Regions from separate parts of the Duganella sp. Leaf61 genome, predicted to be linked through region 2. Evidence: predicted binding sites of a transcription regulator. Region 2 holds the regulator's gene; the other holds the start of a gene.
What was found. Region 2 encodes NrdR, which represses ribonucleotide reductase genes. Its sites were predicted from a motif close to CACNANATNTNGTG; they were not measured.

Region 1: the regulator NrdR is predicted to act here: its motif matches at 1,569-1,582, upstream of ASF04_RS02290 (ribonucleoside-diphosphate reductase subunit alpha).

What each region holds. Positions count from the first base shown of each region.
Region 1 is NZ_LMLM01000001.1:529,413-544,404, forward strand. Features, by position in the region: gene ASF04_RS02290 (ribonucleoside-diphosphate reductase subunit alpha) at 1-1,386, opposite strand, end outside; gene ampD (1,6-anhydro-N-acetylmuramyl-L-alanine amidase AmpD) at 1,673-2,269, opposite strand; gene ASF04_RS02300 (sigma-54 dependent transcriptional regulator) at 2,266-3,687, opposite strand; gene ASF04_RS02305 (PAS domain-containing sensor histidine kinase) at 3,702-5,375, opposite strand; gene ASF04_RS02310 (PP0621 family protein) at 5,380-5,676, opposite strand; gene ASF04_RS02315 (inner membrane protein YpjD) at 5,673-6,476, opposite strand; gene ASF04_RS02320 (ABC transporter ATP-binding protein) at 6,516-7,310, opposite strand; gene ASF04_RS02325 (ABC transporter permease) at 7,307-8,146, opposite strand; gene ASF04_RS02330 (ABC transporter substrate-binding protein) at 8,147-9,115, opposite strand; gene ASF04_RS02335 (M48 family metallopeptidase) at 9,201-10,196, opposite strand; gene ASF04_RS02340 (YjgN family protein) at 10,202-11,293, opposite strand; gene ASF04_RS02345 (ABC transporter permease) at 11,368-11,715, opposite strand; gene ASF04_RS27740 (HlyD family efflux transporter periplasmic adaptor subunit) at 11,703-12,128, opposite strand; gene ffh (signal recognition particle protein) at 12,173-13,540, shown strand; gene ASF04_RS02360 (SWIB/MDM2 domain-containing protein) at 13,753-14,190, shown strand; gene ASF04_RS02365 (lytic transglycosylase domain-containing protein) at 14,287-14,847, opposite strand; gene ASF04_RS02370 (proline--tRNA ligase) at 14,988-14,992, opposite strand, start outside.
Region 2 is NZ_LMLM01000005.1:68,815-83,806, reverse strand. Features, by position in the region: gene ribBA (bifunctional 3,4-dihydroxy-2-butanone-4-phosphate synthase/GTP cyclohydrolase II) at 1-447, opposite strand, end outside; gene ASF04_RS07405 (cytochrome c family protein) at 670-1,062, shown strand; gene ASF04_RS07400 (ROK family transcriptional regulator) at 1,146-2,438, opposite strand; gene ASF04_RS07395 (SemiSWEET transporter) at 2,531-2,797, shown strand; gene ASF04_RS07390 (riboflavin synthase) at 2,798-3,433, opposite strand; gene ribD (bifunctional diaminohydroxyphosphoribosylaminopyrimidine deaminase/5-amino-6-(5-phosphoribosylamino)uracil reductase RibD) at 3,442-4,551, opposite strand; gene ASF04_RS07380 (GspH/FimT family protein) at 4,559-5,110, opposite strand; gene ASF04_RS07375 (type IV pilin protein) at 5,126-5,581, opposite strand; gene ASF04_RS07370 (pilus assembly protein) at 5,578-7,908, opposite strand; gene ASF04_RS07365 (PilX N-terminal domain-containing pilus assembly protein) at 7,928-8,419, opposite strand; gene ASF04_RS07360 (PilW family protein) at 8,436-9,428, opposite strand; gene pilV (type IV pilus modification protein PilV) at 9,428-10,000, opposite strand; gene nrdR (transcriptional regulator NrdR) at 10,127-10,597, opposite strand; gene glyA (serine hydroxymethyltransferase) at 10,655-11,902, opposite strand; ZMP/ZTP riboswitch at 11,999-12,122, opposite strand; gene ASF04_RS07340 (SDR family oxidoreductase) at 12,281-13,030, shown strand; gene ybgC (tol-pal system-associated acyl-CoA thioesterase) at 13,172-13,585, shown strand; gene tolQ (protein TolQ) at 13,601-14,293, shown strand; gene ASF04_RS07325 (ExbD/TolR family protein) at 14,323-14,760, shown strand; gene tolA (cell envelope integrity protein TolA) at 14,774-14,992, shown strand, end outside.

The DNA.
Region 1 (14,992 bases), on a different contig from region 2:
TTCGATGTCCATGTGCCAGGTTTCCAGGTAGGCGCAGACTGCGCCCTTGCGCTTGCCGCCCTGGTTGACCGCCACGGCGGTGTCGTTGACCACTTTGAGGAACGGCACCACGCCTTGCGACTTGCCGTTGGTGCCCTTGATGTGGGCGCCCAGGGCCCGCACTGGCGTCCAGTCGTTACCGAGGCCGCCGGCGAACTTGGCCAGCAATGCGTTTTCCTTGATGGCGTCGTAGATGCCTTCGAGGTCATCCGATACGGTGGTCAGGTAGCACGACGACAGCTGCGAGCGCAGCGTGCCCGAGTTGAACAGCGTGGGCGTGGACGACATGAAGTCGAACGACGACAGCAGCTGGTAGAACTCGATGGCGCGCGCTTCGCGGTCCTGTTCGTTGAGCGACAGGCCCATGGCCACGCGCATGTAGAACGCCTGCGGCATTTCGATGCGCACGTCGCGCACGTGCAGGAAGTAGCGGTCGTACAGGGTTTGCAGGCCGATGTAGCCGAACTGCAGGTCGCGGTCGGCGACCAGCGCCTTGGCCAGGCGCTCGAGGTCGAACTCGGCCAGCTTGGCGTCGAGCAGTTCGTTCTTGATGCCGTTGGCGATGTATTGCGGGAAGTACGTGATGTACTCGGCAGCGGCCGCGCCTTGCGCGACTTCCTTGCCGAAGACTTCCTTGCGGATGGTGTGCAGCAGGATGCGGGCCGTCACTTGCGAGTAGGCCGGGTCTTTTTCCATCAGCGCGCGCGCCGCCAGGATGGCGGACTTGTGCAGCTCTTCGACCGGCACGCCGTCGTACAGGTTTTTCAGGGTTTCAGCCAGGATGGCGTCGGCATCGACGTGCTTTTCCAGGCCGATGCAGGCGGCGTTGATCAGGCTGGTGACGCGGCTCATTTCCAGCGGCTTGCGCTCGCCGTTTTCCACCACGTGGATTTGCGGCGCGGCGATGGCGGCGGCACCACCTTGGGCTTCCTTGGCCAGGCGGCGCTCTTCCATGTGCTTGGCGCGGTACAGCACGTAGGCGCGGGCCACGTCATGCTCGCCCGAGCGCATCAGCGCCAGTTCCACCTGGTCTTGCACGTCTTCGATGTGGAAGGTGCCGCCCGAAGGCTGGCGGCGCACCAGGGCCGACACGACGCTGGCGGTGAGCTGCTCTACCAATTCGCGAATGCGGGCCGAAGCGGCGCCCTGGCCACCGTTCACGGCCAGGAAGGCCTTGGTCACGGCGATCGCGATTTTCGACGGTTCAAACGCGACGACCGCGCCGTTACGGCGGATGATGCGGTAGTCACCGAGGTCGCTGGCGGCCGTGGACGGGCTGCTGGCGGCGCTCGCAGCGGCTGCTGGGACCAGCGCTGGATTGAAGGTGTTGTCTTGAGTAGATTGCATTGAAGCTCCCCGGTAACAGCGTGCAGCCGTGCTGCGCGATGTATGTTTGTAAATAAAATGGCAAAAATAAAGCATGCAGCCGGGCGAACCAGGCTGGCTTATTGTTGCGGAATATAGAGCTGAAATGGATGTTGCCCTGGCCCTGTGCCTTACAACAGGTTAAGAACCAGTGCCTTGAGAACTACTACATCTAGTGTTTAAACGAATTCCATGCACTGATTGTAGTAGGCGCAAAGTACCCGTGCAAGGGTATTTTTTAGCGGTAAAGGCAATTTTTCAATTGACTTTACAGGAGGCCTTTCACTACGCGCAGTCCGGGGTTAGCAAGTACTAACGACGGACTGCTCTCGGCATATTTTTTCCAGTCAAAAAACGCGCCGGGGTCGGTTTTGCGGCCCGGCGCGACGTGTTCGTGTCCTTGTATATCGGTGACCGGATACCGCGCCAGCAACGCCCCGGTCAGGTCCGCCAGCGCCGCATATTGCGCCGCCTCGAACGGGGTGTGGTCATTGCCTTCGAGCTCGATACCGATCGAAAAATCATTACATTTTACCCGCCCGCCGAACATCGAGACGCCGGCATGCCAGGCGCGCGCGCCGGCCGGGGCGTACTGCACCACGCGGCCGTCGCGCCGGATAAAGAAGTGGCTCGACACCCGCAGATCGCGCAGGTCTGCCAGCGAAGGGTCAACATTATAATCGAGGCGGCCGGTGAACAGGTCCGACACCTGCGGACCGCCACAGCGCCCGCCCGGCAAACCGATGTTGTGGATGACCAGCAGGGTGATGTCTTCGGGATCGGGCCGCGCGTCGATGAACGGGCTGTCATAGCGCGCCGCCGCCGGCCACCAGCCGTCGGCATCGACGGCAACTACAGGTTTCATGCTTCAGGTTCCTGGATATTCAGTTTCTGCATTTGATAGCGCAACTGGCGAAAGCTGATGCCCAGCAGCTGCGCGGCCTGGGTACGGTTGAATTGCGTCTGCGCCAGTGCCCGCAATATGATATCGCGCTCGATGGCGATCAGGTAGTCGGGCAGGTTGGCCGGCAAGTCGGCCGGCGCGGACGACGATATGGCAGACGACGCGGCAGACGACGCGGCCACCGCCACCCCATCGCCACCCTGGCTCACCTGCCCGGCCTTGAGCGCCAGGTCAGCCACCTCGATCACGCCGTCGTTGGCAAACGCCAGCGCGCGCTCGAGGATGTTTTCCAGTTCGCGCACATTGCCGGGAAAGCGGTAGCCGGCCAGCGCTTCGAGCACGCCCGGCCCCAGCGCCGCCTTGTGGCCGCCGCCACCGAGGCGTTCGAGGATGGCGTCGGCCAGCGCCGGCAGGTCGCCCTGGCGTTCGCGCAGCGGCGGCACTGCCAGTTCGATCACGTTCAGGCGATAGAACAGGTCCTGGCGAAAGGCGCCCTGCTCCACGCAGCGCGCCAGGTTCTTGTGGGTGGCGCTGATCAGGCGTACATCGACCGGCTCCTCCGACGTGGCGCCGATCTTGCGCACGCGCCGCTCCTGGATCGCGCGCAGCAGCTTGACCTGCATCGCCAGCGGCAGGTCTGCCACCTCGTCGAGCAGCAGGGTGCCGCCGTTGGCGGCCTGGAAAAAGCCGTCGCGGTCGTCGGCTGCGCCGGTGAAGGCGCCCTTGCGGTAGCCGAAAAACTCGGCTTCCATCAGCGCCTCCGGGATCGCACCGCAGTTGACCGCAATGAAAGGCTGGCCGGCACGCGGGCTGCGGGCGTGGATTTCGCGCGCCGCCAGTTCCTTGCCGCTGCCCGATTCGCCGTGGATGGCGATCGGCGCCATCGACCGCGCCAGCCGGCCGATCTGCGCGCGCAGCGCCGCCATCACGGCCGATCCGCCCTTGAGCCGGCCGTCCACCGCCTCGGCATCGGCCGGGCCATTACTATGGACACCGGGCGCGGCCTCGTGCACCCGCAGCGCCGAGCGCACCAGCAGGCGCAGTTGGTCGAGGGCGACCGGTTTGGCGATGTAGTCGAACGCGCCGGCCTTGAGCGCGACCACCGCGTTGTCGGCACTGCCGAAAGCGGTGACCACCGCGATCGGCGTGTTCTTGTATGTGGTGGCCACGTCGCGCACCAGTTCCAGCCCCAGGCCGTCGGGCAGGCGCATGTCGGTCAGTACCAGTTGATAGGGGTGGCGGGCCAGCAGCGCGCGGGCCTCGGCCACGGTGGCGGCGCTGTCGACATCGAGCCCCATTTTTACCAGGGTCAGCTCCAGCAGTTCGCGCAGGTCGGCTTCATCATCGACGACGAGCACGCGGGGGGACCTCACGCTCATGGACAGCCTTTCGATTACTTTTGCGGTGGTGCGAAAGTGATGACAAAGCGGCCGCCGGACCGGCGATCGACGCGATGACTGTCGTGGCTGTTTTCGATACCCTCGTCGATACCAACACTATCGAAGCGGTATTCATAATCGAGCCGCGCTTCATTATTCAAACACATTTCACGCGCCAGATACAGCCCCAGCCCGGTTCCTTTGCTCGATGTGGTGTAAAACGGTTCAAACAGATGCGCGCGCACCTCACCGCTGATGCCAGGACCGTCATCCTGCACGTGCAATTCCAGCCAGTTCGGCTGCCGCACCAGGTCCAGCCGCACCGACGCCGGCGCGCCGCTGGCGTAGCGCAGGGCATTGCCAACCAGGTTGGCGATCACCTCGCGCAGGTGCAACGGATCGAAATGCACGGTGGTCCCGGGGGCAACCGACACGGCAATCTGGTCTTCGGCCAGGCTGTGGGTTTCGATGAACTCGTCGCGCATCTCTTCCAGGAAACTGCCCAGCGCCAGCGGCTCGTACTGGACGTGGGATTTACGCGACAGTTGCAGGATGTCCTCGACGATGCGGTTGACCCGTTTGACGTTGTCCCCGACGATGCGCAGCAGGCGGCGCTGGCCGGGATCGGCGATGTCTTCCTCGAGCAGCGCGGTGGCGTGGCCGATGGCCGACAGCGGATTGCGCACTTCGTGCGCAATGCTGGCGGTGAGCCGGCCCATCGAGGCCAGCTTGAGCTGCTGCGCGCGTTCCTCGATCTCGCTCACCTCCTGCAAAAAAATCACGCTGCGCGCCAGGTTGGGACCACCGGCGATGACGTCGCCGAGATCGACGGCGGCAAACCGCGCCTTGAGGCGGATGCTGAAATACGGCTTCAGGGTGATGAAGGCGGTATCGAGCGCGGGATCCGCGCGCCACTCGGCGTAGGCCAGCGCCAGCGGCGCGTGGTCATCCGATGCCGACAGGTCCTGTCCGGTCAGACCGAGCATCTGCTGCGCGGCCGGGTTGCCGGCCCAGATGCGGCCATCGGCATCGACCACCAGCACGCCGTCGGCCACGTTGGCCATCACCAGCCGGTTGACCGCCTGCTGCACGCCGATCTCCACGCCGCGCCGGATCGCCAGTTCTTCCTGGCCGATCAGCCGCGCCGCCATGCGGTTCACCCCCAGCACGGCGGCAAAATACGCGGCGCCGTACAGGCCAGATTGCAAGAGCACGTGTTCGCCCTCCATCTCCAGCACCTGGATCACGCCCACGCCCAGCATGAACAGCGCGACCAGCGCGGTGCAGAACAGCGCCAGCACCAGCGGCGCCAGGATGGCCGTGCCGGCGAGCGGAAACAGGTACAAGATGGCCAGGCCGCTGCGCAAGCCGCCGCCGTCCACATATAACAGGGAGATGATGACCAGGTCGCAGGCGATTTGCGTAAGCACCTGCGCCAGGAAGCGGCGCTGCAAGTACACCGCCGTCAAGGCAAAGCCGATCGCCAGCACCAGGTAGGCCAGGCAGATCCACAAATACAGGTAGTGGCCGGAAGACCGCAGGCCGCGACCGTCAAAGCTCAGGTAAACCAGCAGCACCACCGCGATGACGATGCGGGTGGCGTTGAGGGTTTGCAGCGAGCGCCAGAACGTCGCGCGCGTGGGATGGGAGTTGCCTGGCAAAGCCGGAGTGGCTTGCAGGCGCTCCATGGCGTCAGTTCGGTGGCAGGGCGGCGTGCGCCTTGCTGCAATAAATGGCGCCGTCGAAGCGCACCGCCTCGCCGGCCGGGAAGAATACGCCGCAGTGCGCGCATTCGAGCATGGTTTCAGCCTCGATGGCGGGCTTTTGCGCGCCGCGCGGCGCGTAGCCGGCCGGACCGCCCGGCGCCTGCTGCCGTTGCTGCGCGTCGCGCATTTGTTGTTCGGCGCGCTTTTGCGCGCTGCGAATCTTGCTGCGGATCGCGAAGACGATCAGGCAAATCAAACCCACCCAAAACAAAATGCGGCTCATGCCCATCCTTTATGCAGTACCACTTCAAACACGAAACGGCTGCCGACATACGCCAGCAGCAAGGTGGCGAACCCCGCCAGGGTAAAACTCAGCGCCGTCTTGCCGCGCCAGCCGCGCAAGCGGCGCCCGGCCAGCAGCGCCGCGAACAGCAGCCACGACAACATGGTAAACGCCGATTTATGGTCCCACTTGAGCGCCTGCCCGAACAGTTGTTCGGAAAACACGATGCCGGACAACACGGTCAGCGTGAGCAAGGTAAACCCGATGCCGATCATGCGGAACAGCAGCTTTTCCATGGTGAGCAGCGCCGGCAACTGGTCGAGCGCGCCCGACAAAAAACTCTTGCGGTCGGTAGCCGCGTGCAGACGCGCTTCCTGCAAGGCCATCAGCACGGCGTGGAAAGCGGCAATGGTAAGGGTGCTATAGGCCAGCGTGGCGACCGCGATGTGCCAGCCGAACAGCGGGGTCTTGTCGCCCAGCGCGATCAGGGCGCCGGGATAGATCGCCTGCAGCGCGACGGTGAACGCAGCGGCCGGCATGACCAGGCGGCGCAGACCGTCGAGGCCGAAGTTGCGGTTCTCAAACCAGTACGCAGCCACCGACACCCACAGCGCCGACGACAGCATGGCTGCAAAACCGAGCCGCAGCGAGCCGTCGGCAGCGACGTCGGTCCACAGCCCGGCGCCATGCACCAGCCAGGCCACGACGGTCACCGCCGACACCAGCGTGCCGCGGCGCGACGGCAACGCGGCGCAAAGTAGATACAGCACGATGGCTGCGATGAACAAATAGGTCTGCATGCACCCAGTTTACACTATCGCTCAATCGGCGGCAGCCCCTCAATCGACCGCCGCCATGCGCAGTTCGTCGTGGTGGTGGCGTTGTTGCTCCTCCATCACCAGTTGTCCCAGTTCGCGCTTGAGGGCGTTGAACGATGCATCGGCCGGATCGCGCAGGCGCGGCAGGTCCACCAGCAGGTCGCGCTTGATGGTGCCGGGGCGGTACGTCATCACCACGATGCGGTCGGCCAGGTAGATCGCCTCCTCGATGCTGTGGGTGACAAAGATGATGGTCTTGTTCAGCGCCGCCCACAGCCGTAGCAGCTCGTCCTGCAAATTGCGGCGGGTGAGCGCGTCGAGCGCGCCGAACGGCTCGTCCATCAGCATGATCGGCGAATCGAGCGCCAGCACGCGGGCGATCGCCACGCGCTGGCGCATGCCGCCCGACAGGTCTTTCGGGTAGCGGTGGCGAAAATCGGCCAGCGACAGCATCGCCAGCAGTTGCTCGACCCGGGCGCCGGTCGCCGCTTCGCCTTTGCCCTGGATGCGCAGGCCGAAGCCGATATTGTCGGCCACCGTCATCCACGGGAACAGCGCGTACTCCTGGAATACCATGCCGCGCTCGGGGCCGGGGCCGGTCACCAGCCGGCCGCCGGCGGTAATGGTGCCGGCGGTGGGCGGCGCAAAGCCGGCCACCGCGTTGAGCAACGTCGATTTGCCGCAGCCCGAAGGCCCCAGCAGACAGACGAACTGCCCTTGCGGAATGGCGAGATCGATGCCCTGCAACGCCACCATGTCGCGCCCGGCCGTATGAAACACCTTGCCGACGCCGTCGATCAGAATATGCGGGTTCATTGCTGCTCCAGGCCGCGGTGCCAGCGCAGCAGATGGTTGTTCAACCGGTTCATCGCCACGTCGATCGCCAGGCCCAGCAGGCCGATGGTGACCATGCCGGCGATGATCTTGTCCGACCAGAAGTACTCGCGCGCCTCGAGGATGCGGAAACCGAGGCCGTTGTTTACGGCGATCATCTCGGAGACGATCACCACGATGAAGGCAGTGCCGATGCCGATCCGCACGCCGGACAATATATATGGCACGGCGGCAGGCAGGATCACCCGCACGAACAGGGTGGCGCCGGTGGCGCCCAGGTTGCGCGCGGCGCGCAGGTAGATGCCATCGACCTGGCGCACGCCGGCGATGGTGTTCATCAGCACCGGGAAGAATGCCCCCAGCGCGATCAGGAACACGGCCGGCGGATTACCGAGCCCGAACCACAGGATCGACAGCGGAATGTAGGCGATCGGGGGAATCGGCCGCAGCAGCTGCACCATCGGGTTGAACCAGCGGTAGGCGCGGGCATCGGCGCCCATGGCCAGGCCCAGCGGCAGCGCCAGGCCGGCGCCAATGGCAAACCCCACCGCCACGCGGTACAGGCTGCCGAGCGAGTCGACGATCAACTCGCCCGAGCAGGCCCAGGCCAGCCAGCTGCTGTCGGCGGCATGGTACGGTTGCAGCGGCAGCAGGTACTCGATCCATTTGCCCACCACCGCCAGCGGCGATGGCAGCACCTGCGGATTGACCCAGCCCAGCGCGGTGGCGGCCTGCCACAGCACGATCACCAGCGCCGGCACAATGGCGCCGACCAGGCCGGCGCCCGCGCGCTGCCAGGAGAAGGACGCGGCGGCCATCTATTTCACACCCAGGGTTTTCTTGGCCGCCACCAGCAGGTCGGTGCGCACCCAGTCGTGGGCGGTCGGCAAGTTGCGCAAGCGGCCCACGCCGGTCTTGAGCATGGTGTCGGCAGTGACCTGGATGTGTTCGGGCGTGATGTCATAGCTGAACGGCGAATTGCCGATGGCATCGACAAAATCGGCACTGCTCAACTGGCCCTTGAACAGGACTTCGCGCACGTATTTTTCGGCGGTGGCCGGCTGCTCGATGAAGGTCTTGGTGGCCTGCACGAAGCAGCGCATGAATTTCTCAGCGAGCGGGCGCTGTTGCGTATAAAACTTTTCGGTCATCACCATGGTGCGTACCGGTTCGCCGATCGGGGTGTCGTAGGGTTTCAGGATTTCGCTGCCAAAGCCCTGGCTCAGCGCCTGCGACGACTGCGGCTCGGACTGCATCATGGCGTCGATATTGCGGCCCAGCAGTGCATGGTTGAGGTCGGCATAGGCAAGGAACACCAGCCGCACGTCCTTGCCCGGCTGGTCGGACGCGGTCATGCCGTGCTTGTGCAATTCGGCCAGCAGCAGCACGTCCTGGATGGCGCCGCGCGTAACACCCACGCGCTTGCCCTTGAGATCGCGCACGCTCTTGATCTGCAGGTCGCTGCGGCCCACCAGCCGCGCCCCGCCCCGGGCAAAGCCGGCCACGACAAAAATCGGCGCGCCGCCGGCACGGCCGAGAATGGCCGCCTCCGACGCGGTGGTGCCCACGTCGAGTTCGCCGGCGATGATGGCCTGCATCACGTCCAGGCCCTTGGCGAATATGTGTTCTTCGACCTTGAAGCCGCACTGCGGCGCGATTTCCTTGATATACGAGACGGCGCCGAAGTGGGCGAGCTTGAGATTGCCGAGCCGGACCACCTGCTGCGCGCCCGCGCTGTGACAGACGGATACCAGGGCCAGCAGGCAGCCCAGTGCTTTGAGGTTCATCCGATTCTCCTGATAATTGTCCAGCGGTAAGATATACCGTGAGGCAATTATTCAGGCTTTGTGGCGGATCAACGCATGGGACCGTTCAGCGGGCGGCGCGGATGCGCGCGATGCGCTCGCCGGTGGCCGGGTGGCTCGACAGGTAGGTAGACATCCTGTCGCCGCTAGCCTCGCCCAGTTTGACGAACGCCTGTGCCATGTGCTCGGGGTCGATGCCGTTACGGCGCAGCATGGCCACCGCGTAATCGTCGGCCTCGGACTCGGCGTCGCGCGAGTATTTCATGTCCAGCGCCACCGTGGGCAGCGCCGTCAGCATGGCCGAGATGTCGCCGAAAATCACCCAGGTGGCCGCCGCCACGGCCGAACTTTGCACCAGCCGGCGCGTCAGGTGGCGCCGGTGCAGGTGGCCCAGTTCGTGCGCCAGCACGCCCATCACGGCCTGGTCGTCCTTGAGCACGTTCACCAGCTCGTCGGTCATGACGATGTCGCCCGATGGCAGGGCCAGCGCGTTGGGGCCAATGCGGCTGCTGCGAAACACCAGCTTCCAGGTCGGCGCGTCCGGCTCGGGCGCGACCAGCGCTGCAAACTGCCGGCGCAACTGCTCCTGGCGCGCGGCCGGCAGCTTGCTCGGTCCCAGCGCGCGCTTGTCGAGAATCTCCAGCACGCCCTGCCCCATCTGGCGCTCCACCTTGACCGGCAAGGCGTTTGCCACCCAGACCGCGGCAGCGGGCAGCACGTACACATACGACGCCACCACCACGCCCACCGTGACGCCCAGCGCCACCAGCACGCCGCGCCAGCTCTGCTGCGCGCGCACCACGCCGGTGTCGCGGTGGCCGGTGGTGGCCAGCAGCTGCGCAAAAGCGGCGCGGTCGTCCACCTCGAGCCACGCGCCATCGTCGAAACTGACCTTGCGCGCTGCATGGCGCGCCCGTTCGGACACGCGCAGGCTGGCCAGCGGCGCGCTGCGTTCGACGTCGCCGGCCAGGTGCGCCATGCCGTCGGTCACGGTCAGGGTCACGCGGTGCAGGCGCGAGGTCTTGCCGTCGAAATAGCGGCCGGTGACCGCCGGGGTGTCCATGCCGGTCACAGCGAGAAGTCGAAGTCCATGAAGTCGGACACGCCCTCGCCGGCGGCATTGACATCGGCGCTGGCAGTGGCGACGAATTCGTCGAGGCTCCCCTCGGGTATCATCATCAGCGATTCGATCCGGTAGCGCATCATGCGCACCTGGGCGAACGGCAGGAACAGGCCGAGCGTGCAAATCACGCCCAGGATATTGGTGACGATGATGAACAGCATGCGGCCGGTGCGTATCTCGGAGCGGAACTCATGCCGGTCCAGGCTGGCGTTGTTCCACACCAGGTTCTGTACCAGCGCGATCAGCAGCGGCGCCATCGAGAGGATCAGGATGTAAGACAGCGCGACGCCGATAAACATGCTTGGGCTGATGCCCTCGGCGGCCATCTCGGCCGGGGTGCGGCCGGCGAAGTGGCTCGCGGCCTGGAACGCAAACAGAATGCCGAACACGACCATACCCACGATGCCCAACAGCAGGAACGCGCCGAACAACTTGTAAAAACTGCCCACGCTGGCACGCGTGGCAAACCGCGCCTGGCCGAAGCGGCTTTCGTTGAACTGCCAGGCCTTCAGGCGCTGGTAGATATAGGGCGTGGCCAGGCCGAACGTGACGATATTGAGCAAGGGGCGCAGCAGGCAGTTGATGTAGGCGTCGCGCAGTTGGCCGTCGAAGCGGAAACGGATGCCGCGCCAGGCCGAGTTATGCAGCTGGAACTGCAGGCTGCGCCAGATGAACCACGGTATCACGGCGGCCATTACCACGAACATCACGACCGCCAGCAGCGGCGAAACTTTGCCGGCAAAGGCGTAAGCCCCCACCACCACGGCGGCCACGATGCGGCCCTTGAGAATCGCGATCGGATTGCCGTGGTACTCGAAGCTGCTGCCGGCCAGCTCGGTGCTGGAGTAGAAATACTGGTTGCGGCGTACCTTGGCCCAGGCCGAATAGATGCCGAGGGTGACAATGCTGAGCAACAGGTTGACGATCCAGATGCGGAAATATTCGCTGCCGCTGGCGTGGAACTTCAGGTACTGCGGCGGCGTTGCTGCTGCCGGTGCAGGCGCAAACAGATCCGCCGGTTTATTGAAGTCAACCATGTTGTCACTCACCTTATTATCAAAAATAGAACGATGCGCCATTGCCAATATCTTGTCAATGGGAAATTTGGAGCTCAGCCTGCCAGCGCCACGACCGGGGCGAGCCCGGACGCCTTGCGGGTCGGCATATGGCCATCACCAGGCCAGTCATCACGGCGCAAGATGTCGCGCACATAGGTTTGCACGTCGAGGTTACCGTGGGGGATCACCTGGTTGCCGGTGACATTGGGCAGCACGTGCGAAATGCCCGGCACGTCGGCCAGCGCTTCGAGGTCGCCCAGGCTGATGCTGCGCCCGGGAATGCGCGAACTCTCGCCACGCGACGCCATATACAGGAGGTTGGAGCCGAAGGCGCCCAGTTGCGCCATCACCTGCTGGCGCGTGCCGAGGCCGATGGCCAGCATCACGATCACCGACGCCACGCCGATGACGATGCGAGCAAGGTCATTCCGGTGCGGAAGCGGTTGATCCACAACACCACTTGCGCGGTCATCTGCGGCATCAGTTCGCCCTCGGCGTTATCGACTTCGAACAGCACTGTATACAGGATCACCGTGCTGGTGGACGGCACCAGCACGGTGCCGGCAGCCACGCCCCCGGCCACCGCCGGCGCGGGCAGCACCTGCCGCACCTTGCCGCGCCAGCGGCGGGCGTCGCCGCCCAGGGTGGTGAAGTACACCGGCATGTCGGGTTGCACGCGGCGCACATCGGCCTCTGACACCTCGGTCCCCACCGTCATCGCCGACAGGTCGGCAATGCGCAGTGCTTTGATGCAATCCTTGCATGGTTGGCTGACGGTTGTTCGCCGCGCATCCTGAGGTAAAATGACGGCCATTGTCCGTCCGGACCCTGCCCTATCACCGCTTCCACAGGTTCATCATGCTAGATAATCTTACCCAACGCCTTGCCAAGGTGGTTAAAACCATGCGCGGCGAGGCGCGTCTGACCGAGGCCAACACCGCCGAGATGCTGCGCGAAGTGCGCATGGCGCTGCTGGAGGCCGACGTTGCGCTGCCAGCGGTGCGCGAGTTCATTGCCCGCGTCAAGGAAAAAGCCATGGGCGAGGAAGTCATTTCCTCGCTGTCGCCAGGCCAGGCGCTGGTCGGCGTGGTGCAGCGCGAGCTGGCCAGCCTGATGGGCGCCGACCTAGGCCCCGAAGCGACCCAGCTGAGCTTTGCCCAGCAGCCGCCCGCCATCATCCTGATGGCCGGTCTGCAAGGTGTGGGTAAGACCACCACCGTCGGCAAACTGGCTAAGTACCTGAAGGAAGAGAAGAAAAAGAAAGTGCTGACCGTGTCGGCCGACGTGTATCGTCCCGCCGCGATCGCCCAGCTGCAATCGGTCACCGCGCAAGTGGGCGCCGACTTTTTCCCGTCCACCGCGCAGGACAAGCCGGTCGATATCGCGCTGGCCGCGCTGGACTGGGCCAGGAAGCACTACCACGACGTGCTGATCATCGACACCGCCGGCCGTCTCGGTATCGATGAAGAAATGATGAAAGAGATCGCCGCCGTGCACAGCGCGGTCAAGCCGATCGAAACCCTGTTCGTGGTCGACGCCATGCTGGGCCAGGATGCGATCAACACCGCCAAGGCCTTCAACGACGCCCTGCCGCTGACCGGTATCGTGCTGACCAAGCTCGATGGCGATTCGCGCGGTGGTGCGGCGCTGTCGGTCCGCCATATCACCGGCAAGCCGATCAAGTTTGCCGGCGTGTCGGAAAAGCTCGACGGCCTCGAAGCGTTCGACCCGGCCCGCATGGCCAGCCGCGTGCTGGGCATGGGCGACATCATGGCGCTGGTGGAAGAAGCGCGCAAAGGCGTGGACAGCAAGGCTGCTGCCGACCTGGCCAACAAGATGAAGAGCGGCGCCAAGTTCGACATGAACGACTTCAAGGCGCAGCTGGGCCAGATGAAAAAGATGGGCGGCATGGCCAGCCTGGTCGATAAACTGCCGGCACAGTTCCAGCAGGCCGCCGGCAACGCCAACATGGGGCAAGCCGACAAGCAGGTGCGGCGCATGGTCGGCATCATCGATTCGATGACGCCGCAGGAACGCGCCAAGCCGGAACTGATCAAGGCCACCCGCAAGCGCCGCATCGCGGCCGGCGCCGGCGTGCAGGTGCAGGAAGTCAACCGCATGCTCAACCAGTTCGAGCAGATGCAAACCATGATGAAAAAGCTGTCCGGGGGCGGCATGGCGAAGATGATGCGCTCGATGAAAGGCATGATGCCGGGCATGCGCTAAGCGTGCGGCAAATCCGCTGAAAACCGCGCCAATACAGGGAAAAACCCCAGTGCACGCCCCTCCGGGGTGCACTGGCGCGCATAGCCACACAATTACGTGGTGTTTCCAAGCCAAAACGCGAAAAACACTTGCATAAGGCCTAAATCCCCACCAATATTAGCCGGTGCGATCAATTGCGCAATTTTCCATGTGTTCGTTAAGGAGGCTCGAATATGGCAACAGCCAAAAAAACCCCAGCAGCACCCGCTAAGAAGGCCCCGGCCGCAGCCGCAGCCGACAAACCGGCCCCTGCCAAAAAAGCAGCCGCACCAAAAGCAGCCGCCGCAAAAGCAGACAAGCCAGCAGCTAAATCAGCCGACAAGCCAGCAGCGAAAAAAGCCGCCGCCCCTGCCGCACCGCGCAAACCGAACGCCGCCTTCATGAAGGCGCTGACCCCGTCGGCATCGCTGGCAGCCGTGGTAGGCGAAGCACCGCTGCCGCGTACCGAAGTGACCAAAAAAGTCTGGGATTACATCAAAAAGCTGGACCTGCAAGATCCGGCCAACCGCCGCATGATCAATGCCGACGACAAGCTCAAAGCTGTGTTCGGTGGCAAAGCCCAAGTTTCGATGTTTGAAATGACCAAGCTCATTTCCGACCACCTGAAATAATCCTCAGCGCTGCGGCCCCGCAGCCGCGCCGGGATGCCCCCACCGCTCACGCGCTGGGGGCATTTCTTTTTGAAGGTCGCAAACGGGGATAGTTTGCTATTTCCAGTTGTTCCAGGCCTTGAGTACCGCGTTCGGATAGTCGGGCTTGCCCCGGCTGCCGTTGTAGCGGCCCAGCGCCAGGTAAAGGTTGCCACCTTCCATGTCGATGTACATGCGCAGGATCGCGCAGCCGTAGCGCAGGTTGGTTTGCATGTGGAACAGGGCGCTGCGGTTGCGGTCGCCGATCACATTGGTCCAGAACGGCATCACCTGCATGTAGCCGCGCGCGCCGGCAATCGATACCGCGTACTTGCGGTAGGCCGACTCCACCTGGATCAGCCCCAGCACCAGCCCCGGATCGAGCCCGGCGCGGCGCGATTCGTACCAGGCGGTGGCGAGGAATTCGTTGCGGGTCTGGTCGTCGGGCAGCTTGCGCTGCAGGCGCGCCGACATGGTGGCCAGCCACATTTCGTAGCGCTGGCGGTCGGCGTCGTTACGGAAGGTGGGTCGCGGCGGCGTGGGGTCCTTGATGGCGTTGGCCAGCGCCACGCGCACGGAGTCGGCGAGTGCCTCCTCCTTCTGGTTGCCGGCGGTGGAGGTGTCGGACAATGCCAGCATCGCCGCCAGCACCGCCGTGCACCACCAGCCGCGGCGCCGTCGTTCCGGCGCAGGCCGGAATCCAATTCCTGCCTGCACCGACGCAGCAACTGGATTCCCGCCTGCACGGCGGTCCGCCGAAGCGGAACGACGACTCATGATCACT
Region 2 (14,992 bases):
GTCGCAACCGGCTTCGGTGTGACCAGCACGCATCAGCACGCCGCCCTTTTGCGCCTTGAGCGGGAAGATATGGCCCGGCTGCACGATATCGATGGCCTTGGCATCCTTGGCCACGGCCACGGCGATGGTCTTGGCACGGTCGGCGGCCGAAATGCCGGTGGTCACACCTTCAGCCGCTTCGATCGACACCGTGAAATTGGTGCCAAAGGCGGTGCCGTTACGCGACGACATCATCGACAGCTCGAGCAGGTCGCAACGTTCTTCGGTGAGGGTGAGGCACACCAGGCCGCGCGCGTGCTTGACCATGAAATTGATGGCTTCCGGCGTGACGAAGTCCGCCGCGAGCACCAGGTCACCTTCGTTTTCCCGGTCTTCTTCATCGACCAGGATCACCATGCGGCCAGCGCGCAATTCGGCGACGATTTCTTCGGTGCTGGAAATTGACATTTTTAATCCTTGGGAGCTAATGCGAGAATAACCCGCTATTTTAATGGATTTACGGCACTCCCACCGCAAAAGCCCACTTTTATCCACGGGCTGCCAGCTCGATGCTTTTCTTTTTGAAAAGATTCTGTGACATCGCGAGGCAGTTTATCGCGCACGCGAGGCAATATTGCCCTACGGCAGCAGTTGTGCGCGTAAGATTGACCCGAACACATGGAGACTTCGATGCCTTTTCGCCTGCCCACCTGTTTTGTCCTGTGTCTGATTTTTTCGGCGGCGCAGGCGCACGCCCAGGGCGCTGCAACGATCAAGCAGGGCCAGCGGCTGTGGCAGCAACGTTGCACCGACTGTCACGCGCTCGACACCGACGAGACCGGCCCGCGCCATCGCGGTGTATTCGGCCGCCGCGCCGGCAGCATCAAAGGGTACGATTACTCGCGCGCGCTCAAGCGTTCGCAGGTGACGTGGGACGCCCGGTCGCTCGACCGCTGGCTGGCCGATCCGGAGCAGTTTATTCCGGGCCAGAACATGGATTTCAAGATAAGCAATGCGGTCGAGCGGGCGGCATTGATTGCCTATTTGCAAAGCTTGTCTGGCCAGGGTGTTGGCAAACCTTAGTGCTCGATCCCGATTGCAGGTGAGATGCAGGGCGCGGTCACGATTGCGGGGCTGGTCGCTGGTCGCGCAAAAAGTTTTCATTGTCACGGGACTGGAGCAAACGCCGCGTGCAGCGCCAGGTAAGCTGCGCCAATGACATTGGCGTCCACGCCAACCTCGCCTGCCAACACCGGCGGCCGGTCGACGCCCGACCAGTCGTAGCGCGCCAGCGCCGTTTCCACCCGCGCAAGCAGCAGCGCCAGCAAACCGCGCCCGAGCTTGCCATCAACAATCACCGCGTCCAGATCGACCACGCAGGCGGCGTTGCAGACGGCGTAAGCCAGCGCGTCAGCTGCTTCGTTCGCCCAGGCATGCGTGAAGTCGTACCAGGGCGCTGCGAGGGCGCGTTCGTCGCGCACGGCGTCCACTTCGAGGCCAGCCTCTGTATAGCGCTGTTCGAGCATCGCCAGCGACGCTACGCTGAGCAACTGCGCTGGCAAACCGCCTCGTTCTTCCGTCCCCCTCTGTATGCCCGCCCCGTTCGATCTGTTTGATCCGTTTGATCCGTTTGATCCGTTTGATCCGCTTGGCCGGTCAAGCCCGCTTGTTCCGCTAGATCCGCCAGATCCGCTTGATGCGCCTCGTTCACCGGCGGCTGACCGCAGCGGCATGGAGCCGAGGGCACCGGCGTTGCCATGCGCGCCGCCGTGGGGCCGTCCGCCCGATACCAGGCTTCCGCCAGCCAGGGCATCGAGATACACGTACAGGTAATCCGGCAGGTCGCGGCCGCGGCCAGCCAGCAACTCGGCCACGCAGGCGGCGGCCGTATCTTTGGCGAAAACCACCGGCAGCGTCGTCATCGCCTGCAAACGGGCTCGGATATCGACATTGTCCCACTGCCTGGCCTGCTCTGGCATCTGCCCCAGCAACTGGTGCCAGGTGCCCAGCGCCAGCGGCGCAGCGACTCCAATGCCGCACAACCGCGCCGCCCCGCTCGCGCCAAGTTGGGCAACAATGGCATCGAGTTGACGGGCGATGGCAGCGAACACTGCATCCACTTCGGGGTGCGGATAGACCACCTCGACGCGAAAGCGCGCTTGGCCACTCAGGTCAAGCAGCATCACTTCCAGGCTGCGCCGGCCAATGTGGATGCCGATCGCGTAGGCGCCGTCGGGGTTGAGCGCGATCGGCTGCGACGGCTGCCCTACCCTGCCGCGCACCGCCTCGAGCTTGCGCACCAGTTTTTCGTCGAGCAGCCGGTTGATGATGACCGAAGCGCTCTGGCTGCTGAGTTCCGTCGCGCGGGCCAGGTCGGCCTTGGCCAGGCTGCCAAGACGCCGCAGATGGTGCAGCATGAGCCGTTCATTGGGGCCAAGCACGCGCAGGTTCGATGACATGGGGATAGCGGAACAGGTGGCAGGAGATTTTGTAGTATAGTTTTCCTTTAATTAATAAATCAAGTTGACTTATTAATCCAAAAGGAAAAACCATGCATTTTGACTCCACCCTGCTGGGCCTGATTGCCGCCTTTTGCACGACCGTCGCTTTTATCCCGCAAGTGCTCTTGATCTGGCGCCGCAAGTCCGCTGCCGGTGTTTCCACTGGCATGTACTGCGTGTTCTGCTTCGGCGTGCTGTTGTGGCTGATTTACGGCGTGATCATCGAGGCATGGCCCATCGCCATCAACAACGGCATCACGCTGCTGCTGGCGTGCTCGGTACTGGTGATGAAATGGGCTTATCGAAACAATCCGTAGTTAGCGGGTAGCGGCGCCCACCGACACCATGCGTTCCACGTAACGCGCGATCAGGTCGATTTCCAGGTTGACCTGCACACCCACCACTAAGTGCTTGAGGGTGGTCATGGCGATCGTGTGCGGGATCAGGTTGATCGAGAACTGGCACACCAGGTCGGCGCCGGTGCCGATGTCGGTCACGCGGTTGACGGTCAGCGACACGCCGTTGACCACGATCGAGCCCTTGAAGGCCAGGAACTTGGCCAGCTCGTGATCGGCTTCGATCACCAGTTCCCACGATTCGCCCACCGGCTCGAACTTGCGCACCACGCCCAGGCCATCGACGTGGCCGGACACCAGGTGGCCGCCCAGGCGCTCGTTGAGCGTCAGTGCCTTTTCCAGGTTGACTTCGGTGAGCGTATCGAGGCCGACGGTGCAGTTGAGGCTTTCGCGCGAGACATCGACGCGGAAGCTGGACTCGTCCTTTTCCACCACCGTCATGCAGGCGCCGTTGATGGCGATCGAGTCGCCGAGTGCCACGTCGGCCAGCGGCAGGCCGCCGGCATGAATGTCCAGGCGCACGCCTGCGAACGAGCCGCCTTCGAGTGGGGTGACCGAGGCGATTTTGCCGACTGCGGCAACGATTCCAGTAAACATAAGAATTCTCAAGTAGGGGTGGAGGAACGATTAAAACGGGCCAGCAGCCGCACATCGGCGCCGATCTGCTTTACTTCGTGGAATTTCAACGACTGCTTTTGCGACAAATGCGTGAGCGCCGGCAGCGCGAACATGCCTTGCGCATCGCCCAGCAACATCGGCGCCAGGTACACCAGCAACTCGTCGACACAGCCTTCGCGGATCAGGGAGCCATTGAGCTTGCTGCCTGCTTCAACATGCAATTCATTGATCTGGCGCCGACCCAGCTCGCGCATCAGCTCGGGCAGATCGACCTTGCCGGACGCATTGGGCAGCAGGATCACTTCGTTGCCCAGCGCGCGCAAGGCCGCGCCCTTTTCCGCATCGCGCACGGCGGCCACGATCCAGGTGCCGCCTCCTTGCAATATCTTGGCGGCCGGGTCGATTTCAAGGCGGCTGTCGATGACGATGCGAATCGGCTGGCGCGGCGTGTCGATGCCGCGCACGTTCAACTGCGGATCGTCGGCCTTGACAGTACCGATGCCGGTCAGGATGGCGCAGGCGCGTGCACGCCAGGCGTGGCCGTCGGCGCGGGCGCGCTCGCCGGTGATCCACTGGCTGGCGCCATTGTGCAGCGCCGTCATGCCGTCGAGGCTGGCGGCGGTTTTCATGCGCACCCACGGCAGGCCGCGTGTCATGCGCGAGAAAAAGCCGATATTCAATTCATAGGCCTGCTCGGCCAGCAAACCGCTGCTCACCGCAATTCCGGCTGCGGCCAGCCTGGCCATGCCCTGCCCTGCCACCAGCGGATTCGGGTCTTCCATGGCCGCCACCACGCGGCCCAGGCCGGCGCGCACCAGCGCGTCGGCGCACGGCGGCGTGCGGCCGTGGTGGCTGCACGGCTCGAGCGTAACGTACGCCGTGGCGCCGCGCACGTCGTGGCCACGGGCCTGGGCGTCTTTCAATGCCTGGATTTCCGCGTGGTCGCCGCCTACCTGCTGAGTAACGCCGGCGCCGATCACTGCGCCGTCGCGGACGATCACGCAACCGATGTGCGGATTGGGAGACGTGGTGTACAGGCCGCGCTCTGCCCAGGCCAGGGCCAGGGTCATGCCCTCGGTATCGTTGTGGATTCTCACTATGTCCTTAATCTAATGCGCCCGTGCAGGCCGCCTCCACGGCCGGATCGCACACGCGCAGCCGGCCCAGCATATTGATCTTGATGTTGCGGGCGTTGTTGCCCAGCGCCAGCGACAGCGTGCCCCAGCGGGCGGCCAGGCTGTTACTCGCGCTGCAGCTGCGTCCTGCGCCATTATAAGCAACGTAGGCTGGCGGCGCTTTGGAAGAGAACGAAATGCCCACGCGCAGGCCAGCAGGTAGCGGGCCACGCTGGAAGATCGCGGTCTCGCCGGCATCGGGCCGGCGGTTGCCGTTGGCATCGACAAACACGATCCAGCCGCCGCGCCAGTCGATGCCGCCGGGGTCGAGCGGCACCAGCATGACCATGCTCCCGCGCGCGATCGCCTGCGAGCGGGTGAGGTCGATCGCAGCCACCAGGTCGGTGACGGCAGCGCGCAACCGCTGGCGCTGCATCGTCTGCTGATAAGCGGGCGCAGCGACGGCGAGCAGGATGCCGGCCAGGGCCAGTACCAGCAACAACTCCACCAGGGTTACGCCATATGGGGTCGAAGGTCGCATGGTGTGCACCGTTCATCAACGCCAGCAACTGGCATGCGGACCGTCTGCCTGACGCAGGCCGCTGCTGGTCAGCAGCAGTTGGCCGCAGTCGGCGTCGCGAAAGCGGGCATCCACACGCTGCGTGCCGGGTGTGGCGACCAGCTGTACGCACGCGTCCAGCGTATGACCATCGCAGGCTTTCCCTTCGATTTCGTAGCCGCTGGCCGGTGCGGTGGCGCCGCTCCACCACTGGAACTGGCGTTGTTCAAGGTCGTCGTCCTGAATGGCGGCGCCAAAGGCGAGATAGCTGCCGTGCTGGGTGAAGTAGCGCTCTTGCTGCAACATCAACCGCTGCATGGTGGCTTGCGCTTCGTGGCGGCGGGTGCGCACCAGGTGGTCGTTCCACGCCGGCGCGGCAACTGCTGCCAGCAGCATGGCGATGCCGCATACGACCAGCAGTTCGATCATGGAAAATCCGCGCGGCGTGTTCATGGCACCGCCCGTTGCGCCTGGTATGCCTGGTGCAACTGGCGCCAGTTTGCTACCTCGCGCCAGCTAAGGCGTCCGGCGCGTTTGCGGGTATTGACCGTGCCCAGCACCGGCTCGCCCTGTGGCCCGGGTGCGCCGATGGCGAAGTCCTGTTCCAGGTTCACCCGGCCGGTGGGTTCACGCGGCGTGGGGGGCTTGATGGATGGCACTGGCAGCAACAGCGGCCGGGGCACGTAGCGGGTGGTGCGTTCGGCAACGACAGGCGGCGCCGGTTCCGGCGTGGGCGGCAATCTGGCGGTAACGCTTTGGCCGAGCGCCAGGCCGGTCAGCACGTTGAGCACGTAAGTTCGGCTGTGCGCGGGCGAGCACGCTGCGCCGGGATTGCCCGGTGTGGTCGGCGTGGCTGGGGTGGTCGGCGTCCCTGGGGTGGCAGGTGTGCCTGGCTGTCCCGCTTGCCACGGTTGGACGGGCTGCCCTCCTTCATTAATGGGCAACATGGTATTGAATGCCAGCGCGCCGTTCACCAGTACGCCACTGTCGAGGCTGCGCTCGCCGGTGCGGGACGATGCCAGCAAGTCGATATACCAACCCATGCTGCCTGGGGCCATTGCTTCGCCTTCGATGGCGAGGCGTTCGCTCGCCGGATCGCCTTTAAGCTCGCGCCGCGTAAGCTGGCGCCGGCCGGAGACAAGTTCGGGCGGCGTGCGCAGACTGTCGCGGATGGCGTAATAGGTTTGCGGCGCGAAGCGGGCTGGATCGCGGTCGGCCGGTTCAATCAGCTTGCCGGTGCCGAACAGCACCAGGTAACCGCCATCGTTGGAGTATGCCACTTGCGGCTGCTGCGCGATGGGCTGGCGGCGGCCGGTGGCATCGCGCGCAACAAACAGCGGTGATAGCGACGCGTTGTCAGCCAGCAGTTGCGCCTGTCCTGTCTGAACCGTCGGAACCACCTGCCCCGTTTGCCCCGTCCGAGCCGCCTGACCTGCCTGCCCCGCGAGGCTCCACGATGGACCGGCCACCAGGTCGAAGCGCCACAGATTGCCTTGCAGGTCGCCGCCGTACGCGTAGCGGGCGGCGCCCTGGCGGTCGTTCACCAGCGCTGGCGCATGCAAGGCATTGGGCAAGGTGGCGTCAGCGATCGGGGTGCGCAGGCGGTAGTAATTGTCGTTGAGGCGCCAGGGCGCATTGCGCGGCTTGTCCAGCGCCAGCAGGAACAAGGCGCCGTCGCCGGAAGGGCTGGCGTTGCTGTCGGCAGCGTAGTTGTTCAAGCCGCTGGCGACGACTGCAAAATAGCGATAGACCGGCGCGCCGCCGGACGTGCCCACGCGCAGCTTGGCCAGTTGCGGTGCGCTGGTAACGTTGCCGATATTGGCATCGTGGCGGTCGGTAAATTCCCACAGCACGCCGCCCTGTTCTGCAAACCTGGCGGGATCGGTGACATCGAGCGCGAACACGCCTTGCGCGCCGCCGCCCATACCGGACACCAGTACCGTGCGCGTGCTCCCTGCGATCATCACGTCGCCCGCCTGGGCCGGACCATCGACGTAGGCGCGGTGCACATAATCCTTATCGGCCAGCCGGTGCAACGCGCCGAACAGCGCGGCAGGTACATAGGCGAACAGCTCGGCGCCATCGGTAGCATTGAAGGCGTGCAGCATGCCGTCGTTGGCGCCAAGATAAAGCATGTCCGGCCGCGCCGGCGCCAGCGCCTGTGACGGCTGGCCCACGTACACCGGCGTGCTGTGGACCGAGTTGCCAAGCACGCTGCCGCGTGTGCGGAACAGCGTACCCTCTGCGCTGCGCTCGCCGCGCAGCCAGGCCAGGCGCTGCAGGCCGCTGCCGTCGCTGGCGGAGTCGAGCTGGGCGCGCTGCTCGGGCGACAGGGCTTCCCACGCGAACGGTACCATGACCAGCGTGCCGTCGGCCTGGACGATGGAAGTATGGAGATTGCGTCGCTCCGGCGGCGGTGATGGCGCGCGGTTCGCGCTGCCGGTGAGCAGTGCCCCAGCATCCCATACGGACAGCTTCGCTTGCGACAAGCCGCCGGTACCGGGCGCCATCGCATAGCGGATGAAGCTGCCGGACCAGTTGGCCGTCTGCATCGCTGACTGGTACAAGGTGCCGGCCTGGTCGGGCCTGGTCGGAACGCGCACCAGCGCGGGCCCCTCAAGTTGTCCCGCACTGTCCTGGTGGCACGACGACGCCAGCGGCTCGCCGGCAATCTCCAGCACCGGCGGCGCGGCGTGAACGGTGTCGCTAACGCTCCAGCCTGCGCATGCAATCAGGCAGTAAATCAGGCACCGTTCCCGCACCATCGTCAACCAAACCATCTGCGTACCCATTTATCCCTCACTCAGGTATGAACACACTCTGCAACACCACTCCCACGCCCGGCTTCGGGCTGAAGCCGATCGCCGTCACGCGGTAGCAAGTCTGCGGATCAGCTGCGTCGGTACCGGGTTCGTGGCATTCCAGGCTTTCGATCACGTAGCGCGGCTTTTTGAACGGCAAGAATCCCACGCCGGTCCTCATCGTCGCGCCGGTCGCCTCGCCGTATTCGACGGTGCAGGCGCCGCCATCGTCGCCGCCCAGGTCGGCGCGCTGCCAGGCGGGATCGGCGGCGCATGCGTCATCAGCCACCACGGCACTGCCGTTCCGAATAGCGCGTTCCGCGTCCGCCAGGGCATCCTCCGCCGCCTGGAAGGCGATTTCGCGGTCACGCTCGCCACGCGCGGCCTGCTCCCCCTGCAACCCCAGGCGCGCAGCCGACGCGCCAAGCAACATGACCAGCAACATCATGACCAGGCACACCACCACCGTTACTCCGCGTTGCGTACGCATGGTCGTGAACATGGTGTCACCCGCTCCTGTTGCGTAGCATGACCGTCAGCGCCACCAGGCGCCGCGCCCGCCATCGCTGCGTCGCCGGAATGTTCACCTCCATGATGCGCGTGCCCAGGTCCTGGCTGTGGCCGTCTGCATATGCCGGCCCGAACAGGTCGAACTGCATGGCGCGGGTGTCACTGCGGGTGTTGCCGTCGCCATGCAGCAGCAAGGCCAGCTTGACGGTGCATACGCGTTTCCAGTGGCTGCGCCGCTGCAGGTCGCGCTGTTGTTCTTCTGGCGTGGCGCCTGCTGGCGCCAGCGCGTTGTCGAGGGCGCGGATGGCAGTGGCGTTCAGATAGCGGTTGGGGATGCCGTCGGCGGGCTGGTCGGTGTCCAGGCCGTACAGCACCTGGAACGATTCGACGCCGCGCACGATGGCATCCGCGCCCCAGTTGCCATTGCCCAGATATTTGCAGCGCAATTCGCCGTCGCCGCCCTCGCCCAGTGCGACATAGAAGATGCTCCAGCCGAGTGCGTCACCATCATCGGGTGCCGCCACGCCGAAGCCGCCGCAGTTGATGCTCGAGCCATCGCCGCTGGTGCCCTGACCGTGACCGGCAAAGCGCACAGCCAGCACATCGCTGCCGTTGGCGACCGCAGGCAGCGGCGTGGTGATGCCGTAGCTGGCCTTGCCCAAGCTGTGCGCATCCCAGCCGCCAATCAATGCTGGCCCATCGTCGGCAATGGATACCGGCGCGGTCGTGCTGTCCCAGTTGACGTATGCGCCCTGCCGCACCGCCTGCGCCATGATCTCGAGCGCATAGCGGCCGCCATCGTCGAGCCAGGCGCTTTCGGCGTGGTGGCGATAGTTGCCGGCCGACGCCAGCAGCAGGCTGCCAGCCAACAAGGTCAACAACAGCCCCAGCCCGGCAGCAACGAGCAGTTCTATCAGGCTCCAACCCTGCTGTCGCGTGCGCCTTATCGACGTGCACCGATAGCCGCCATGCTGGCGCGCGCCTTTCATCACAGTGCTCCGACCTGGAGCGCCACGCCGGGCACATGTTGGCCGGTGCGATCGACTTGCGGCGTGCCGTCGGCGCGTTTGCCGCGCCAGCCTACCTTGATCACCAGCGGTGCACCGGCCCCGCCACTGCAAGGCCACAGCAAGGTGCCACCGCTCCACAGGCCGGTGTCGCGGCAGATCAGCACGCGGCCGCTGGGCAGGTGCGTGCGCAGGGCGGTCTTGATTTCGTAGAGGTCGAACCAGGCCAGTTGGGCCGCGTTGCAGGCATCGGCGTAGCACAGCACGGCCGGCGGCGCGGGTGGTGGCTGGTCGAGCACATCGTAGTCGAGGGTCAGGTAGGGATTGGCGCCATCGGGCAATTGCATCTGCGACGGGTTGGCGCGCAGGCGCTCGGCCATACTGGTCGCCAGCAATGATGCCTGCGCCAGCAAGGCGCTCTGGTGCCGCGCGCGCATGGCCGCCAGTTGCATCGACACCCCGCCGACGATGCCCACCGCCAGCACGAACACGGCAATCAGCACCTCGAGCAGGGTGAAGCCCCCCACCGACCACAACTTTGTACCTGAACGCACGGCCAACCTCCGCTACATGACAAGGACAGAGTTCGACGTTAGCAGTGCTTTATGGCTGAGATCTGAGATGGATCAAGCGTGCGCTTGTGTCCGGGCGGTTGACAACAGTCAGCCGATCCCGGCCGTTTAAGTTTTACGCGGCTTGCTTTCCTCACCCACTTCCGCAATCGCATTCTGGAACTCGGCCAGATCTTCGAAGTTTTTGTAAACGGAAGCAAAACGGATGTAGGCCACGGTATCGAGGCGCTGCAATTCCTGCATGACCAGTTCGCCGATGTAGCCGGTATCGACTTCGCGCAGGCCGCTGGTGAGCAGTTTTTCCTTGATGGACGAGACCGCCGCATCGACGGCGGGCGCTGCCACCGGGCGTTTGCGCAAGGCCAGCGACAGGCTGCCGCGCAATTTGTCCGCCGAGTATTCGGTACGGCTGCCGTTCTTCTTGACCACGGCCGGCATCACCAGTTCGATGCGCTCGTACGTGGTAAATCGTTTATCACATTTCGTGCAGCGACGGCGACGGCGGATGGCGTCCCCTTCCTCGGATACACGCGTATCGAGAACCTGGGTATCGTCATGCTGGCAGAACGGACATTTCATATGAGCCACTGAATATTGAAACGGCGCGCCGGTGGTGACCGCCGGCGCGCCAGGGGATTACTTGGCGTAGACCGGGTACTTGTCGGCCAACACTTTAACAGCAGCTTTTACACGCTCGATGGTCGCGGCGTCGTGCGGGTTGTCCAGCACGTCGGCGATCAGGTTGCCCACTTCTTCCGCTTCGGCTTCCTTGAAACCACGGGTGGTCATCGCTGGCGAACCGAGGCGGATGCCCGAGGTCACGAACGGTTTCTGCGGATCGTTCGGAATGCCGTTCTTGTTGGTGGTGATGTGGGCGGTGCCCAGGATCGCTTCGGCTTCCTTGCCGGTCAGGTTTTTCGGACGCAGGTCCACCAGCATCACATGCGACTCGGTACCGCCCGAGACGATGCGCAGGCCGCGCTTGATCAGGGTCTTGGCCAGCACGTCGGCGTTGATCACCACTTGTTGCTGGTAAGCCTTGAATTCAGGCGTCAGCGCTTCCTTGAAGGCGACTGCCTTGCCGGCGATGACGTGCATCAGCGGGCCGCCCTGGATGCCGGGGAAGATGGCCGAGTTGATGATTTTCTCGTGCTCTGCCTTCATCAGGATGATGCCGCCGCGCGGGCCGCGCAGCGATTTGTGCGTGGTCGAGGTGACGAAGTCGGCGTGTGGCACCGGGTTCGGGTACAGGCCGGCAGCGATCAGGCCGGCGTAGTGGGCCATATCGACCATGAAGTAAGCGCCCACTGCCTTGGCAACGGCTGCAAATCGCTCAAAGTCGATCTTTTTCGAGAAGGCCGACGCGCCGGCGATGATCAGCTTCGGCTTGTGTTCCTTGGCCAGCGCTTCCATCGCGTCGTAGTCGATGTCCTCTTCAGCGGTCAGGCCGTACGACACCACGTTGAACCATTTGCCGGACATGTTCAATGGCATGCCGTGGGTCAGATGGCCGCCTTCGGCCAGCGACATGCCCATGATGGTGTCGCCTGGTTTCAGGACGGCAAAGAACACGCCCTGGTTCGCTTGCGAGCCGGAGTTCGGCTGGACGTTGGCCGCTTCTGCGCCGAACAGCTGCTTGACGCGATCGATCGCCAGTTGCTCGACGACGTCCACGTATTCGCAGCCACCGTAGTAGCGCTTGCCTGGATAGCCTTCGGCGTATTTATTGGTCAGCTGGGAGCCTTGCGCTTCCATGACGGCTGGCGAGGTGTAGTTCTCGGACGCGATCAGTTCGATGTGGTCGTGCTGGCGGGTGTTTTCGTTCTGGATGGCGCCGAACAGTTCCGGGTCAACGCTGGCGAGGGTGTGATCTTTTGCGAACATGAAAAAACTCCAATAATGAGTAACGTTGTTGCTGGCAGGTTGGATCGAATGAGGGAAGCCAAAGCGGACAGGCAGCCTCTTTCGTGCATTCCATCGATGGGCTGCCCAGGCGAACGGCTGTTGAAATCTCACGTTTCCCGATGGATGTCCATCTTTCGCCGACGGACCAGTGCACCATTTTGGGGCTGACCGCAGCTTTTCGCCAGTTACGTGAGACGTAATGGAACCGGGATTGTAATTTATGCGCCAGATTTGAGCAAATTTGCGCGAAAGCCAGCCTGATCTAATTTGCAACATCGGCATTTCGCGGCATCGCCGGGCAACATTGGGCATTTCAGCTACAATTTTGCCACCCTGTCACTCACTCTAGGAACCCTCATGATCGTCTTCATCACTGGCGCCTCCGCCGGCTTCGGCGCTGCCATGGCCCGCATCTTCGTTCAAAACGGCCATAAAGTCCTGATCGCCGGCCGCCGCGCCGACCGCCTGCAGGCCCTGGCCGCCGAACTGGGCGACGCCGCCCTGCCGGTCGTGCTCGATGTGACCGACCGCGCGTCGATTACCGCCGTGCTGGCCGGTTTGCCGCCAGCCTGGCGCCAGATCGATGTGCTGGTCAATAACGCCGGTCTGGCACTGGGCGTGACGCCCGCCCACGAATCGTCGCTGGACGACTGGGACACCATGATCGCCACCAATATCAGCGGCCTGGTTGCGATGACGCGCGCCATCCTGCCCGACATGGTCAAGCGCGGTAGCGGCACCATCATCAATATCGGCTCGGTCGCCGGCGATACGCCTTATCCAGGCGGCAACGTGTACGGCGCAACCAAGGCCTTTGTCGAACAGTTCACGCTCAACCTGCGTGCCGACCTGGTGGGCACCGGCGTACGCGCCACTAACCTGGCGCCGGGCCTGTGCGGCGGCACCGAGTTTTCCAATGTGCGCATGAAGGGTAACGACGAGGCCGCCGCCAAGGTATACGAAGGCACCACGCCGCTGACCGCCGACGATATCGCCAACACCGCGTACTGGATTGCCACCCTGCCCGCGCATATCAATATCAACCGGATCGAGATGATGCCGACCTGCCAGGGTTACGGTCCGCTCAATATCAAGCGTACGCTCTGATCACGGCCGTGATAAATGGGTGGTGAAACTTAATTTACGCTGAATTTTGCAGGGGAAGGACGCAATTGGCCCGTCCTTCCTTCAACCAGCGCAATAAATTCGCGTAGAATGTTGCTCAATCTTATTTGCACTCAATACAACATGCCAGCACAGTTCGACTGGAATGTCCGGGTCTATTACGAAGACACCGACGCCGGCGGGATCGTCTATTACGCCAACTACCTGAAATTCTTCGAGCGGGCCCGTACCGAATGGCTGCGCCACCTCAATGTGAACCAGCACGCATTGCAGCAGGAACATGACGTGTTGTTCGTCGTCAAAAGTGTGACCTCGGAGTATCATGCGCCTGCAAAGCTTGACGACGTAATAAAATTAACTCTTAGCATCCAAAAACTAGGCCGTGCATCGGTTGCATTCCAGCAGCAAGCATGGTGTGGCGAGCAATTGTTGAACTCGGCCCAGGTGACTATCGCCTGCGTCGATACCACCATGCGCTTGCGCGCCATACCATCCGCCGTGGCCGAAAAAATGCGTCACTACGTAATCTCCGACTGATCAGACTGATAAACAATGAACGTCACCCAAGACCTCTCTTTCATCTCCCTCATCACCAACGCCCACCTGATCGTGCAATTGATCATGGCGTTGTTGCTCATTATCTCGCTGGTCAGCTGGACGTACATCTTCAGCAAGCTGTTCGCGGTGCGCTCGGCGCGCCGCCAGACCGTAGAATTCGAAAAGACCTTCTGGGCCGGCGGCAACCTGCACGCGCTGCACCAGAACGCCGGCAAGGACCGCGCCGGCAGCGGCCCGCTGGCCCGCATCTTCGAAGCCGGTATGGGCGAGTTCATCAAGAGCAAGGCCGCCTACGCCGCCAGTCGTGAAAGTATGGACCACGGCGCCATCCTGGACGGCGCCCGCCGCGCCATGCGCGCCGCCTTCCAGCGCGAGATGGACGTGCTCGAATCGCACCTGGCCTTCCTGGCCTCGGTCGGTTCGGTGTCGCCGTACATCGGCCTGCTCGGTACCGTGTGGGGCATCATGAACGCGTTCCGTGGCCTGGCCAATGTGCAGCAAGCCACGCTGGCAGCGGTTGCGCCCGGCATTGCCGAAGCGCTGATCGCTACCGCCATCGGCCTGTTCGCGGCGATTCCTGCGGTGGTGGCTTATAACCGCTTCTCGCACGATATCGATCGCCTGGCGATCCGCTTCGAGAGCTTTGTCGAAGAGTTCTCCAACATCCTGCAACGCCAGTCGCGCTAAGCACGGGCATTTGATAAGGCAGAGCGATCATGGGTTCTTCTTTTAACAGCAGCATGCGCGGCGGCCGTAGCCGCAAGCTCAAGTCCGAAATCAACGTCGTGCCGTACATCGACGTGATGTTGTGCCTGCTGATCATTTTCATGGTCATGCCGTCGGCCAACGACGCCTCGGTGGTGGACTTGCCGCACGCGGAAAAATCGACCAAGCCGCCCAGCGACTACGTGCAGATCGTCATCAAGCCGAACGGCGCGCTGTCGATCGGCGTCAAGGGCAAGGATGCGGACGCGCCGGAAACGGCGCCAAGCCGCGATGCGCTGGTGAAAAAACTGCGCACGCTGCACGAGGCGCATCCCGACTACCCGGTGCTGATCTCGGGCGACAAGGAAAGCAAGTACGACGACGTGATCCAGCTGATCTCGGAAGCGAAGAAAATGGGCATTACCCGCGTGGGTTTGGCCACTCAATAAGAACGTTGAATAGATGAATCCCCCTACCGCAGGCGGCCCGTACAAGGTGCCGCGACAACACAACGGCTGGCGCGCAACGATACTTGCCGTATCGGTGCACGCGGTGCTGTTGCTGTTCCTGTGGGTGGGCGTGAGCTGGCAGAATACCGAACCGACCGAAGTCCAGGCAGAAATCTGGGACATGACGGTGCAGGACGCCGCCCCCGCCGCCCCGCCGGAACCCCAACCGGAA